DNA from 4 places in the Dickeya aquatica genome. Region 1 is predicted to be linked to each of the others. Evidence: predicted binding sites of a transcription regulator. Region 1 holds the regulator's gene; each other region holds the start of a gene.
What was found. Region 1 encodes PurR, which represses purine synthesis genes. Its sites were predicted from a motif close to CANGCAAACGTTTGCNTG; they were not measured.
Positions count from the first base shown of each region.

Region 2: DAQ1742_RS17240 (nucleoside-specific channel-forming protein Tsx) is a predicted target of PurR. The motif match lies at 2,022-2,039, and genes of this name have one in related genera.
Region 3: purL (phosphoribosylformylglycinamidine synthase) is a predicted target of PurR. The motif match lies at 1,593-1,610, and genes of this name have one in related genera.
Region 4: carA (glutamine-hydrolyzing carbamoyl-phosphate synthase small subunit) is a predicted target of PurR. The motif match lies at 1,774-1,791, and genes of this name have one in related genera.

Region 1 is NZ_LT615367.1:2,737,845-2,741,057, reverse strand. It holds gene cfa (cyclopropane fatty acyl phospholipid synthase) at 1-837, opposite strand, end outside; gene purR (HTH-type transcriptional repressor PurR) at 1,231-2,256, opposite strand; gene cydH (cytochrome bd-I oxidase subunit CydH) at 2,620-2,709, shown strand; gene DAQ1742_RS12375 (C40 family peptidase) at 2,894-3,213, opposite strand, start outside.
Region 2 is NZ_LT615367.1:3,801,675-3,804,887, reverse strand. It holds gene nadC (carboxylating nicotinate-nucleotide diphosphorylase) at 20-910, opposite strand; gene DAQ1742_RS17240 (nucleoside-specific channel-forming protein Tsx) at 1,041-1,904, opposite strand; gene ampD (1,6-anhydro-N-acetylmuramyl-L-alanine amidase AmpD) at 2,305-2,865, shown strand; gene ampE (beta-lactamase regulator AmpE) at 2,870-3,213, shown strand, end outside.
Region 3 is NZ_LT615367.1:1,056,108-1,059,320, reverse strand. It holds gene purL (phosphoribosylformylglycinamidine synthase) at 1-1,498, opposite strand, end outside; gene mltF (membrane-bound lytic murein transglycosylase MltF) at 1,775-3,213, shown strand, end outside.
Region 4 is NZ_LT615367.1:3,878,333-3,881,545, forward strand. It holds gene carB (carbamoyl-phosphate synthase large subunit) at 1-319, opposite strand, end outside; gene carA (glutamine-hydrolyzing carbamoyl-phosphate synthase small subunit) at 407-1,552, opposite strand; gene dapB (4-hydroxy-tetrahydrodipicolinate reductase) at 2,007-2,828, opposite strand; gene rihC (ribonucleoside hydrolase RihC) at 2,977-3,213, opposite strand, start outside.

The sequences.
Region 1 (3,213 bases):
GGGGTCGACTTTCAGGTTGGTCGCATTTGCTCCGATGGTGTGGAGTAAAAATAGCCCATTGGGCTTGAGGTTACGCCTGATTGCCTGAAAATAGGTGTCATAATTTTTAGGGCCAACGTGTTCAAACATCCCCACAGAAACAATACGATCAAATGGCTGGTGCATGTCACGGTAGTCTTGCAGCAGAATAGACACATCCAGGCCCTGGCAGCGTTGCTGTGCCAGCGTCTGCTGCTCACGCGAGATGGTAATACCGGTCACGCGAACGCCATAATGGCGTGCGGCAAAGGCTGACAGGCCTCCCCAGCCACAGCCGATATCCAGTAAGGTCATTCCCTGGCGTAGCTGCAATTTTTCGCAAATCAGATGCAACTTGTCTTGCTGTGCCTGTTCGAGCGTTTCGGCGTGTTTCCAGTAAGCGCAAGAGTACTGCATGTGCGGGTCAAGCATACGTGAGAAAAGATCATTACCGAGGTCGTAATGCGCCTTGCCCACCCTCCATGCGCGGCGGCGGGATTGCAGGTTTATCACTCTTGCCAGCAGTACCCGCAGCGTGTCATGCAAACGGTGCGGCAATTGGTTTTCCAGCCCGGCACGTAAAGCGCGATGAAAAAACATATCCAGGCGCTCGCACTCCCACCAGCCATCCATATAACTTTCGCCGAGCCCCAGTGAACCTTCCCGCAATATCCGTTTGTAGAAATTGGGATTTTTCACCTGTATATCAAACGGGTGCGAGCCATTGATAGTAATACCAGCGCCCGCCAGCATATTATTGACTATCTGGAACCAGGACGTGCCAGCACTCCCCAGATCCTCTGCGTAAGATGAGCTCATCACTTCCCCCCTACCTTGCCAACATTGCAGTGCAAGGAATTCGTTAGACCATTGTACCCATGAAGAACATTCGGTGGACTCAATCCATCGTCTGGCCCTGAAGACTCAGCGGTATTCAAGAGAAAAGCGGCTACGAAAGGCGTCTGCCACTGGGCGCGGAAAGGCGGTGGTGATTATGCGCACCGTGGCGCTCAATGAGCAGGGCAGCAAAATGGGCGATGTGAGGAGCCATCACAATCCTGCATCGTCACATGATGATTATTGTCGTTAAAGGCAATGACAAGTTTATGACTGCCCGCGCCTGTCGGCAAGATTCGACTGGCGTGGGCCGCACAATAGATTCAATCAGGCGGGCTGAAAGTGAACCCCACAGGCATGAAGATAAGGGGCAATTTAGCGGCGATAGTCCACAAACGGGCCATCAGCAACGGAGCGGCGCTCTATCAGCGTTGGGTGAACTTCGATAGTCTGTGCTTCTTCACGTTTGCTGGTAATGCGATCAAGCAGCATGGAGAATGCGGCCTGGCCGAGGCGCTCTTTGGGCTGATGGATGGTAGTCAGTGCCGGAGTGAAATAGCGCGCATGGCGAACGTTGTCATACCCTATCACCGAAATATCCTGAGGTACCCGCAAGCCCAGCTCATCAGCCGCACAGATAGCGCCCATCGCCATGATATCACCACCACAGAATACCGCGGTGGGGCGGTGTTTTTGTGCCAGAATCTGGTGCATGGCTTTATAGCCGGACTCTGGTTCGAAGTCGCCTTGCACCACCCACTCTTCGCGTATCGTAATATCGGCTTCCTTCAGCGCTTTAAGAAAACCAAGGTAGCGCCCGCTGCCAGTGTTACGCTCTTGTGAGCCGGGGATCGCACCAATATCGCGATGCCCGCGCTCAATCAGATAACGGCCTGCCATATAACCGCCCGCGAAGGCGTTATCGATAATTGTGTCGGTAAAATCGCTGTGCGCTTCCCCCCAGTCCATCACTACCATGGGGATATGACGGTAATCGGCCAGCATCGACAACAGTGCCGGTGGATATTCAGCACACATCACCAACAGACCATCGACACGCTTTTGTGCCAGCATCGACAGATAAGCGCGCTGCTTGTCCAGATTGTTGTGGGAATTACACAAAATCAGCGTATAGCCTCTGGCATAACAACTGTTTTCTACCGCTTCAATAATTTCAGCAAAATAGGGCGCTTCACTGGATGTGGCCAGCAAACCGATAGACTTGGTGTGATTCACTTTTAGGCTGCGTGCCACCGCGCTTGGCGAATAATGTAACTCCTCGATGGCGGCACGCACCGCAGCCTTGGTTTCTTCGGCGACGAAACGTGTTTTATTGATCACGTGTGATACGGTTGTGGTCGAAACGCCTGCGCGCTTTGCCACATCTTTAATCGTTGCCATCTTAGGTGACTCCTGAACAGTTGTAACAGCAACGTATCTGTTACAGCAGTAAATATGTTGTTAATCGTTTGCCTGCGTGAATTCTTCTCCAGCCAAACACTATTTTCAGGAGGAGACATGCCGAAGTGTAGCCGGAAGGGGAGCCGGGAGGGCGGCCAACGCAGTGCATACAGTAAACCGCGAATTTTGGCCGATTTAACTCAAAAGTGGAAGAGGTAATTCGTGTTATCTCTGTGATGGGGAAAGCGGTTTTTTTAAACGTCCTTCATATAATAGGCAAGATATTGATTATGCTTTTCATCGGTATCCATCTATTCTGATGATGTGATGGCCCACCGATTTGTCAAATACAGGAGATGGTTTATGGATACGAATTTGAAAATGTCGTTGTTCACGACAGTCGTTGCGCTGACGGTGATTGTGATATTTAGCATGAGTGCGGTGCTGAATTAACCCTGAGTACGCGGAGACTCACCATTGGCTGATGGCTCCTCTCGCGCAGATGTGATATCACCGCGGCCGCATTTTTTGTCGCGTGCAAAATAATGATGAAACAAGCCCCGAATGAGCAGATGCGCTTTCGGGGCTTGTTTCATCTGGTGAGGGGGCTGGCGGTAGAGTTATGACAGTGGTGTCATTAGCGCATGGTTTTTGGCGTAACCACACGGCGAGCGCCTACGTAGTGATCCTGCCAATAATCTTCACTTAACTTGCTGATTTTTATGTCAGAGCCAGTTCGGGGCGATTGAATAAAGCGGCCATTACCAAGATAAACGCCAACGTGATCTGCTGCACCACGATTTGTTATCCGAAAGAACACCAAATCGCCGCTTTCGAGTTCGCTCTTCTTGATGGGGGCGGCATCGCGTAAATGGAACATTTCGTTGGCCGTTCGTGGAATGGAAATTTTCACCACGTCTTTGTAGGCGTAATACACCAGCCCGCTGCAATCAAAAC
Region 2 (3,213 bases), 1.1 Mb from region 1:
CAACAAGAGTGATGAAGGATTAATTAAACCGCATCGACAGATCGAGCGCCTGTACATGCTTGGTCAGCGCGCCGACCGAGATATAGTCGACGCCGGTCGCGGCATAAGCGGGCAGTGTTTGCAGTGTCACGTTACCCGAGACTTCCAGCAGTGCACGGCCACGGGTCAGCGTTACCGCTTCGTGAATGGCTGCCAGCGTGAAGTTGTCCAGCATGATGATATCGGCATTAGCGTCCAGCGCCTGTTGCAGTTCATCGAGTGTTTCGACTTCGACTTCTATTGGTACATCGTTACGCAGCCGGAAGGCTTGTTCGACTGCCAGTTTAATGGATCCAGCAGCGATAATGTGGTTTTCCTTAATCAGAAAGGCATCTGCCAGGCCGAGGCGATGGTTGCTTCCTCCGCCACACAGTACCGCGTATTTAAGAGCAGTACGCAAACCGGGCAGCGTTTTTCGCGTGTCCAGCAACCGGGTGTGTGTTCCTGCTAATTGAGCGACATAACGGTGGACTTCGGTTGCCACGCCACTGAGCGTTTGCAGGAAATTTAACGCGGTGCGCTCACCGGTGAGCAGTATGCGCGAAGGCCCGTGCAGGCGGCACAGCGGCTGGTTTTCTGTCAAAACATCACCGTCGTGCACCAGCCAGTCGATGGCCACGTTTCCGCCCAACTGACGGAACACTTCATCCAGCCAGCGCTGGCCGCAAAAAACCCCGCTTTCACGGGTAATAATGACGGCGTGGGCCTGGGCGTCTGCTGGCAACAATTGTGCGGTAATGTCGCGCTCCGCGCTGGCATCGCCGCCAAGGTCTTCACGTAATGCCAGATGTACGCTGGCGGGGATATCCTGCTCAATGCGCTCCAGCAGTTCAGCCTGACGCTGTTCCTGACTATAACGACGTGTTGTCATCATGTTACTCCGACGGAAATCCGGACGTTATGCTATCCCATTTAGCGGGCGGTATATGCTCTAAATATTATTGTAGTTCAACATGTTGTTTTTCTATCCCGGTGCTGGCCGGGATAGATAATGCCAACAATCAGAAGTTGTAACCTGCGACCAGATAATAGCCCCAGCCGGTGGAGCGAACATTAAACGGGCCCCGGCCAAAATCCAGTTCTGTGCCTTCAGCCCATTGGCCGCCGTTATGGAAGTAACGTGCGACGACCGAGTAGTGCCAGTGGTCATAGTTCAAGGCCAGAATATGGCTTGAGGCAATGGCGTTGCCGGTGCGCGATGGGCCCGCTGCGTTTGCCAGGTCGGAGCCAAAGTCGAAGTTGGTAAAGCCAATATAGGTTAGCTTGCCGCCCCACAGCAGTGCGATCGGGTAGAAATATTTGATTTTGAAACGGTAGCCATCCCAGCGGTCTTCATTTGGCGCGCTGTAGTTCTGGCCCTGGTAGCGGGCATAGATATTGGCGGACAGTGACAGGTCAGTGCCGGTGTTGATGTCGGTTCCCAGACCGACGAACCAGGTGCTCTGGCGTGAGTCGTTGTTGCGGCCTTGATCGTAGATAATGTTATTGGCGACGTACCACTCTTTGAACGGGCCGAATCCTAACTGTGTGTTGGTCAGCTTGTCGATGGAAAAGCGCGGTTCAATTTCCATAAACAGCGGAGAACCTTTGTCCCAGATACCACGGTCAGGTGTGTTACCGGCACCAAACGTTTTTGGCACATCGACGTAGCCGTAAAAATCAAACCAGTCCTTGCGGGCGAAAGCTTCATACTCCAGATACACATCATTGTTTAACTGGGGCCCGAAGCGCGTGTGATAACTGCCTACAACATTAATGCTCTGGTGCCACCAGTCAGAAAGATATTGCGGGGCGCTGGCATCCGCAAGGGTGGGTAAACTGTATGACAATGTGCTGATTGCACAGGCAGCAAGGATTTTTTTCATGATGATTCTCTGTATTGTCCGATGCTCGATTGGCATCCCGGCCTGCCCGGTCTGCAAAGGGGGTTCGGACGGTAATAACAAAATAAAGACTGAAAAATTTTCCGGCGATGAACTGCGGACAACCACGTTTGCCTGTCATGACAAATTCGCTGGGTACAGGCCGCAGAAGGGGCGCAGCATACCAGAAGATGAGTAGAACATCATGGGGGGGGCGTCTCAGGAGTGATGACAGCGGATAAATTGGCATGCTTTTTTCGCGCCTCAGAAGCATAGCAGATGCGGTAAGATGTCTGCATGATGAGTTCGAACAGGCGGTTAGGGCCTGTGGCCGATGACGGGGGGATACCGGAGTGGGCAGTGGCTCGCATTCGCAATAGCCGGTCAGATAAAAGGAGTGTTGATGAGAGTCGAGCATGGCTGGTTGACAGGCGTTAAACGCGTTCTGTCACCGCATCAGGATGAGCGTCCAGAGGCGGAATCCCCTTCTTTGTTGGTGATTCACAACATCAGTTTGCCACCGGGAGAGTTTGGCGGGCCTTATATTGACCAGCTTTTTACCGGTATGTTAGAGGGCCGTGACCACCCTTATTTCGCCACGATAGCCCATTTGCGGGTGTCCGCTCACTGTTTGATTCGTCGTGACGGAGAGATTGTTCAGTATGTTGCGTTTGATAAACGGGCCTGGCATGCCGGTGTTTCGGTGTTTCAAGGGCGCGAGCGCTGTAATGATTTCTCGATTGGTATTGAGCTCGAAGGCACTGATACCGAGCCATTTACCCCGGAACAGTACCAGAGTCTGGCGCGGGTGACGCGATTACTCAGTAAAGAGTACGGTATGACATCAGACCGTATTACCGGGCATAGTGATATTGCGCCGGGGCGCAAAACCGATCCCGGCCCGGCATTCGACTGGGCCCGATATCAACAGTTATGGCAGACACAAGAGCAACAAGGGGAGTAAACCGATGACGTTGTTTAGCCTGTTACTGGTATTGGGGTGGGAGCGTATGTTTAAACGCGGCGACCACTGGCAACTGGATCATCATCTGGAGCAGGTGTTTCGCCATCTGTCTGCTCCGTCATTGCTGCAAACGCTTTTTCTGTCAGCGATGTCGATGGGCATCATGCTGATGTTGCAATGGTTGCTCGGTGGCTGGCTGTTTGGTTTGCCACTGCTACTGTTGTGGATTGCCGTTGGGTTATTGTGCATCGGAGCCGGTGAGGCGCGTCAACACTATCATCGTTACATTCAGGCGGCACAACGCGGAGAACGAGATGCCTGTCAGGAAATGGCGCTTGAGCTGGCGCT
Region 3 (3,213 bases), 1.7 Mb from region 1:
CATGGATAAACAGGATAGGGTTCTGCTCACCCAACTGCCAGCAACGATCGATAACTTCCTGACAACGGCGCTCCATTTCCGGGTTATCACGCTGCACGGAAGCAAAATCCAAATCCGCATCAGACTGGCCGGATGCCATCGATGATGCGGCACCACCACCGAGGCCGATATTCATCGCCGGGCCGCCCAGCACAATAAGCTTGGCACCAATGCTGATGTCGCCTTTCTTCACATGCCCATCACAAATATTGCCGATACCACCGGCCAGCATAATGGGTTTGTGATAGCCCCGCACTTCGACACCGTTATGGCTATCCACGATTTCCTCATAGGTACGGAAATAGCCAGTCAGTGCCGGGCGACCAAATTCGTTATTAAATGCTGCGCCGCCAAGCGGCCCGTCTGTCATGATATCCAGCGCACTGACGATACGGTCCGGCTTACCGAAATCCTGCTCCCAGGGCTGAATAAAGTCGGGAATACGCAGGTTGGAGACCGAAAAACCGACCAGCCCCGCTTTGGGTTTGGCACCACGACCGGTCGCGCCCTCGTCACGAATTTCACCGCCAGAGCCGGTTGCAGCGCCAGGCCAGGGTGAAATCGCCGTCGGGTGGTTATGGGTTTCCACTTTCATCAGGATATGAGCATCTTCCTGATGGTATTCATATACGCCCTGAGGATTAGGGAAAAAACGGCCAACAGCCGAGCCTTCCATCACCGCCGCGTTATCTTTATAGGCAGACAGCACATGATCCGGCGTGTGCTCGAAGGTGTTTTTAATCATTTTAAACAGCGACTTAGGCTGTTCTTCGCCATTGATAACCCAGTCGGCGTTAAAAATCTTGTGACGGCAGTGTTCAGAGTTTGCCTGAGCAAACATATAGAGCTCGATGTCCGTCGGGTTACGCCCTAATGCCGTAAACGCCTCCAGCAGATAGTCAATTTCATCCTCTGCCAGCGCCAGCCCCAGGCGCAGGTTAGCCGCTTCCAGCGCGGCGCGCCCTTCAAGCAGAATCTCAATACGTTTAAACGGCGCAGGTTGATGCTGGGAAAATAGCAGGTTAGCCTGCTGCATATCATCAAACACGCACTCCATCATGCGATCATGCAACAGTGCCGCCAGCGCCTGCCACTGAGCATGGCTCAGGGTTGGCGCATGGATATAAAACGCCAGCCCTCGCTCCAGTCGGCGAATTTTTTGCAAACCACAATTATGTGCAATATCCGTGGCTTTAGAAGACCAGGGAGAAATAGTACCAGGACGTGGAGTAACCAGAATCAGGCGACCACCGGGCTCATGCTCTGCCAGCGAAGGACCGTATTTTAGCAAGCGACTCAGTCGTGACTGTTCTTCATGGTTTAGCGGAGCGTTCACATCGGCGAAATGGACGTATTCGGCGTAAATATCGCTGACAGGCAGATGGTATTCCTTACACCGGGTCAACAGTTTATTGATACGAAAAGCCGATAGGGCGGGTGAACCACGCAAGATTTCCATCATCTAAATTTCTCTCGTCTTCGAGGCACCGGAGACAGTGCGTCAGGGCGCTACAGGGGGGAAACGCGCATTATTATAGAGAATAGTAAGGCGTGACGAAACCGTTTGCGTAGCGATAGTTAAACTTTGCGGAAAACGTGCGGTTAATCAGTAGGCAAACTAATAACTGTTGCACACTGGCGGTTTGTTAAGCAAAATGCCCCGACTCTGGGAAAGAAAGCACAAAAAACTGCCGAAACAGACAGACAGGCCAACCGGCCGCCGAGAGACAACTCATTGAAGCGTTTAACGATAAATTATTTTTTCATCGGGGTTATCGCTTTGCTGTTAACGCTGGCACTGTGGCCAAACATCCCCTGGCGCAGTCATCCAGACGATCAGCTAAGGCAGATTCTTTCACGCGGTGAACTGCGTATCAGCACCGTGACCTCTCCGCTGACTTATACACTCAGCGAGGGCTCCCCCACCGGATTAGATTATGAACTGGCCAAACGTTTCGCCGATTACCTCGGCGTGAAGCTGGTTATCTCCGTGCGCCAAAATGTCGATGACCTGTTTGGCGATCTGGATCATGACGATGCCGACTTGCTCGCCGCAGGACTTATCTATAATCGCGAGCGTTTAAGCCGTTTTCGTGCCGGGCCCGCTTATTATTCCGTGTCGCAGCAGTTGGTCTATCGTATGGGTATGCCGCGCCCCAGCGCGCTGGATAAACTGCAAGGTAAACTGACGGTATTATCCGGTTCTGCCCATGCCGCCACGCTACGTGATTTAAAAGCCACACGCTACCCGCAACTGGGCTGGGAGCTCACCACCGACCAGTCAGAGCAGGAAGTGCTCAAAAAAGTGGCTGACGGAACACTCGATTACACCATCGCGGATTCCATCACTATTGGCCTGATACAGCGCATCCACCCGCAACTGGCGGTTGCTTTTGACTTGAGCGATGAAGAGCCCGTTACCTGGTATCTGCGTCAGGGCCGTGATGACAGTATCGCCGCCGCCTTGCTTGACTTTTTCAGTCAGGCGGCCGAAGACGGCTCACTGGCGCGTCTGGAAGAGAAATACCTCGGGCATGTTGGCGAGTTTGATTATGTGGATACCACGGTATTTTTAAGCGCCATTGATAACACACTGCCGGTTTTTCGCCCCTTGTTTGAAAAATATGCCCAGGACATAGACTGGAAACTACTGGCCGCTATCTCTTATCAGGAATCACACTGGAATCCGCTGGCAACCTCACCGACCGGCGTGCGCGGGCTGATGATGTTAACCCGTAACACCGCCGACAGTCTGGATGTAACAGACAGGCTTGACCCGCAAGAGAGTGTGCGGGGCGGGGCGAAATACCTCTCTTTGATGATGCAACAGGTGCCAGCGTCCATCCCGCAAGATGAGCGTATCTGGTTTGCGCTGGCGGCGTATAACATGGGGTATGCCCACATGATGGACGCGCGAAAACTGACTGAGAAACAGCAAGGCAATCCAGACAGTTGGGCTGATGTCAAAATACGCTTACCCATGCTGAGCGAAAAACGCTACTACAGCCAAACCGCCAATGGCTATGCGCGGGGTCAGGAAGCCTATAACTATGTAGAAAATATCCGACGTTATAGGATTAGCCTGGTCGGCCATCTGTCTGAAAAAGAGAGCCGCTCACGTCAAGAGCAGCTCACCGCCAGCGCCTATCCGGCTGTTCCACCGGACAGGCTTGT
Region 4 (3,213 bases), 1.1 Mb from region 1:
CGCCCTGACGCTCCAGCTCCAGCGCGCAGTTCAACGCCGTCTGGCCACCCATGGTCGGCAACACCGCATCCGGGCGCTCTTTTTCGATAATTTTACGCACCACTTCCCAGTGAATCGGCTCGATGTAGGTGGCATCGGCCATCTCCGGGTCAGTCATGATAGTGGCCGGGTTAGAGTTCACCAGAATGACACGGTAGCCTTCTTCGCGCAGTGCCTTACACGCCTGAGCACCGGAATAGTCAAACTCACAGGCCTGGCCGATGACAATCGGGCCGGCACCGAGGATCAGGATACTTTTTATGTCTGTACGTTTTGGCATTTCTCGCTCCTGCGAACCCGTTTACTCACTGCTGCACTGGCGCTTTCGCCCTGTTCTTTTACCGCAGCGTGACTAAACGGGCTCCGATTATTTGGTGTTACGGTAAGACTCAATCAGTTCAATGAAGTGATCAAACAGCGGTGCGGCATCGTGCGGGCCGGGGCTCGCTTCCGGGTGCCCCTGAAAACTGAACGCTGCTTTATCGGTGCGGTGAATCCCCTGCAACGAACCGTCGAACAGCGATTTGTGCGTCGCGCGCAGCGTGGCGGGCAGCGACGTTTCATCGACCGCAAAGCCGTGGTTCTGGGCGGTTATCATCACGCGGTTGCCATCCAAGTCTTTCACCGGATGGTTGCCACCGTGGTGGCCGAATTTCATCTTGACGGTTTGCGCGCCGCTGGCGAGCGCCAGCAACTGGTGGCCCAGACAGATACCAAACACCGGAATATCGGTTTCCAGAAACGCTTTGATAGCCTCAATCGCGTAATCGCACGGTGCCGGGTCGCCGGGGCCATTGGAGAGGAAAATACCGTCCGGGTTGAGTTTCAGTACCTCATCAGCCGGGGTTTGCGCTGGCACAACCGTCAGGCGGCAGCCGCGATCCACCAGCATACGCAGGATGTTGCGCTTCACGCCGTAGTCATAGGCCACCACATGGTACGGCAGTTCACTCTCGTCTTTTGCTGCGGGCAATTCCCCTTCCAGCGTCCAACTGCCCTGTAACCAGGTATAGGGTGATTGTGTCGTCACCTCTTTGGCAAGATCCATCCCCTTAAGGCCAGGAAACGCTTTGGCTTTTTCCAGCGCCAGCGCCGCATCCGGCGCATCGCCCGCGATGATACAACCGTTCTGCGCGCCTTTTTCACGCAGCAAACGCGTCAGCTTGCGGGTATCGATATCGGCAATCGCCACAATGTTGTGACGTTTGAGGTAGTCAGACAGGCTTTCTTCACTGCGGTAGTTACTGGCAATCAGGGGCAAATCTCGAATAACCAGCCCTTGTGCATGAACAGCGGGAGATTCTTCATCGGCTTTGTTGGCACCGACATTGCCGATATGAGGATAAGTAAGAGTAACAATCTGGCGGGAATAGGAAGGATCAGTGAGGATTTCTTGATAACCGGTCATCGACGTATTGAAGACCACTTCCCCCACTGCCGCTCCCTCTGCCCCAATGGCCCGACCGTGGAATTGGGTTCCGTCTTCCAGAACCAACAGCGCTGACTTAATCAAAACACCCTCCAAGGAATAAAAAATCATGTTATTTGCATATTAATTCAGTTTCAAACGCTAAATCAATGCAAAAACCACCTGTAAGGCAAATTTTTGGCAAATTGCGCGCATTTTAATGATGCCCCCGTCCGTTGTCCACCCAAAGCGGCATTTTTTTAGGTATTTTATGGCTTCAAGACACAATTTCCAGCCACAGCGACAAAAACCCATATCAACTGGAAAAAGTAAACGGTTGCCAGCCATTATGAATCACAAAGTGATGAAAACTCCCGCACACCTGATTTAAAGAGCAAAAAACATACAGACAACCCCAACAAAACACAAAGAAAACCATGGAAAATGGCAATCTAAAAATAGAATTAAACTTAAATGCTATTTTTTGCATAAAAAAAATGGCATCCCTATAGATGCCATTTTTTTCAATGAATTATGAAAGTTTCTTTTAGAAGAAAAATCATAAATCATTTAACCCAAGCACATCTCTCATATCAAAAAGGCCGTGATTATGCGCACTTAACCACAATGCTGACCTGACAGCGCCATTTGCAAACGTCATACGGCTTGAGGCTTTATGGGTTATCTCAATGCGCTCGCCAATATCCGCAAACATGGCGGTGTGCTCACCGACGATATCGCCTGCGCGCACGGTAGCAAAACCGATACTCTGAGGATCGCGCTCGCCGGTATGCCCCTCACGGGCATAGACCGCACAATCCTTCAAATCACGCCCCAGCGCCCCGGCAATCGCTTCACCCATTGCCAGTGCCGTGCCTGATGGCGCATCCACTTTATGACGATGGTGCGCTTCAATGATTTCGATATCGGTATAATCGCCCATCACTTTGGCCGCTTTTTCCAGTAACTTCAGTAACAGGTTGACGCCAACGCTGAAATTCGCAGCAAACACAATACCGATATCAGCCGCTGCCTGCTGGATAGCCGCTTTGCCCTGGTCGTCAAACCCGGTGGTGCCAATCACCATCCCTTTACTGTGCTCACGGCAGAATGCCAGATGGTGAAGTGTGCCTTCAGGACGGGTGAAATCGATAAACACGTCAAAATCATCGACAACCGCATCCAGCGCGCTCTGTACCACGACACCGGTTTTTGCCACACCGGCCAGTTCCCCGGCGTCACAGCCAATCAGGGAAGAACCCTCGCGTTCCAGCGCCGCGCCCAGCACCACGCCTTCCATTTGTAACGCTGCCTGAATCAACTGCCGCCCCATGCGGCCACCCGCGCCCGCGATAGCGACGCGAACCTGTGCATCACGCATATTCATACTCTTTATCTGTTGAGGAGTGAGGAAATCGTCTCAGGTTAACCAGCCCGGCCCTGAGCCGCCAGCCGAAAATCTCCATAATTAGAAATTTACGACAGCAGCGGTGCGATATCAGTAAACGCCATAAGGCAAAGCGGCCCAATTAAGGCAGAGATGAAAGCATCTCAGACACCCAGTGACGAAAGCCGTCCACATCCAGCCCTACGGCAACCTGCGCATTCGCCGCTCTTTGCAGGCGATTGTCCAGATCCACCACCGTTGCCCCGGAGGTGTACTCTCCCTGTGTCTCAACCGTGGCAAAACAGCGCTGTAACCTGAACAACTCTGGCTTCACCAGCCAGGCAATCGCGCACAAATCATGCATTCGCAGACCACCGGT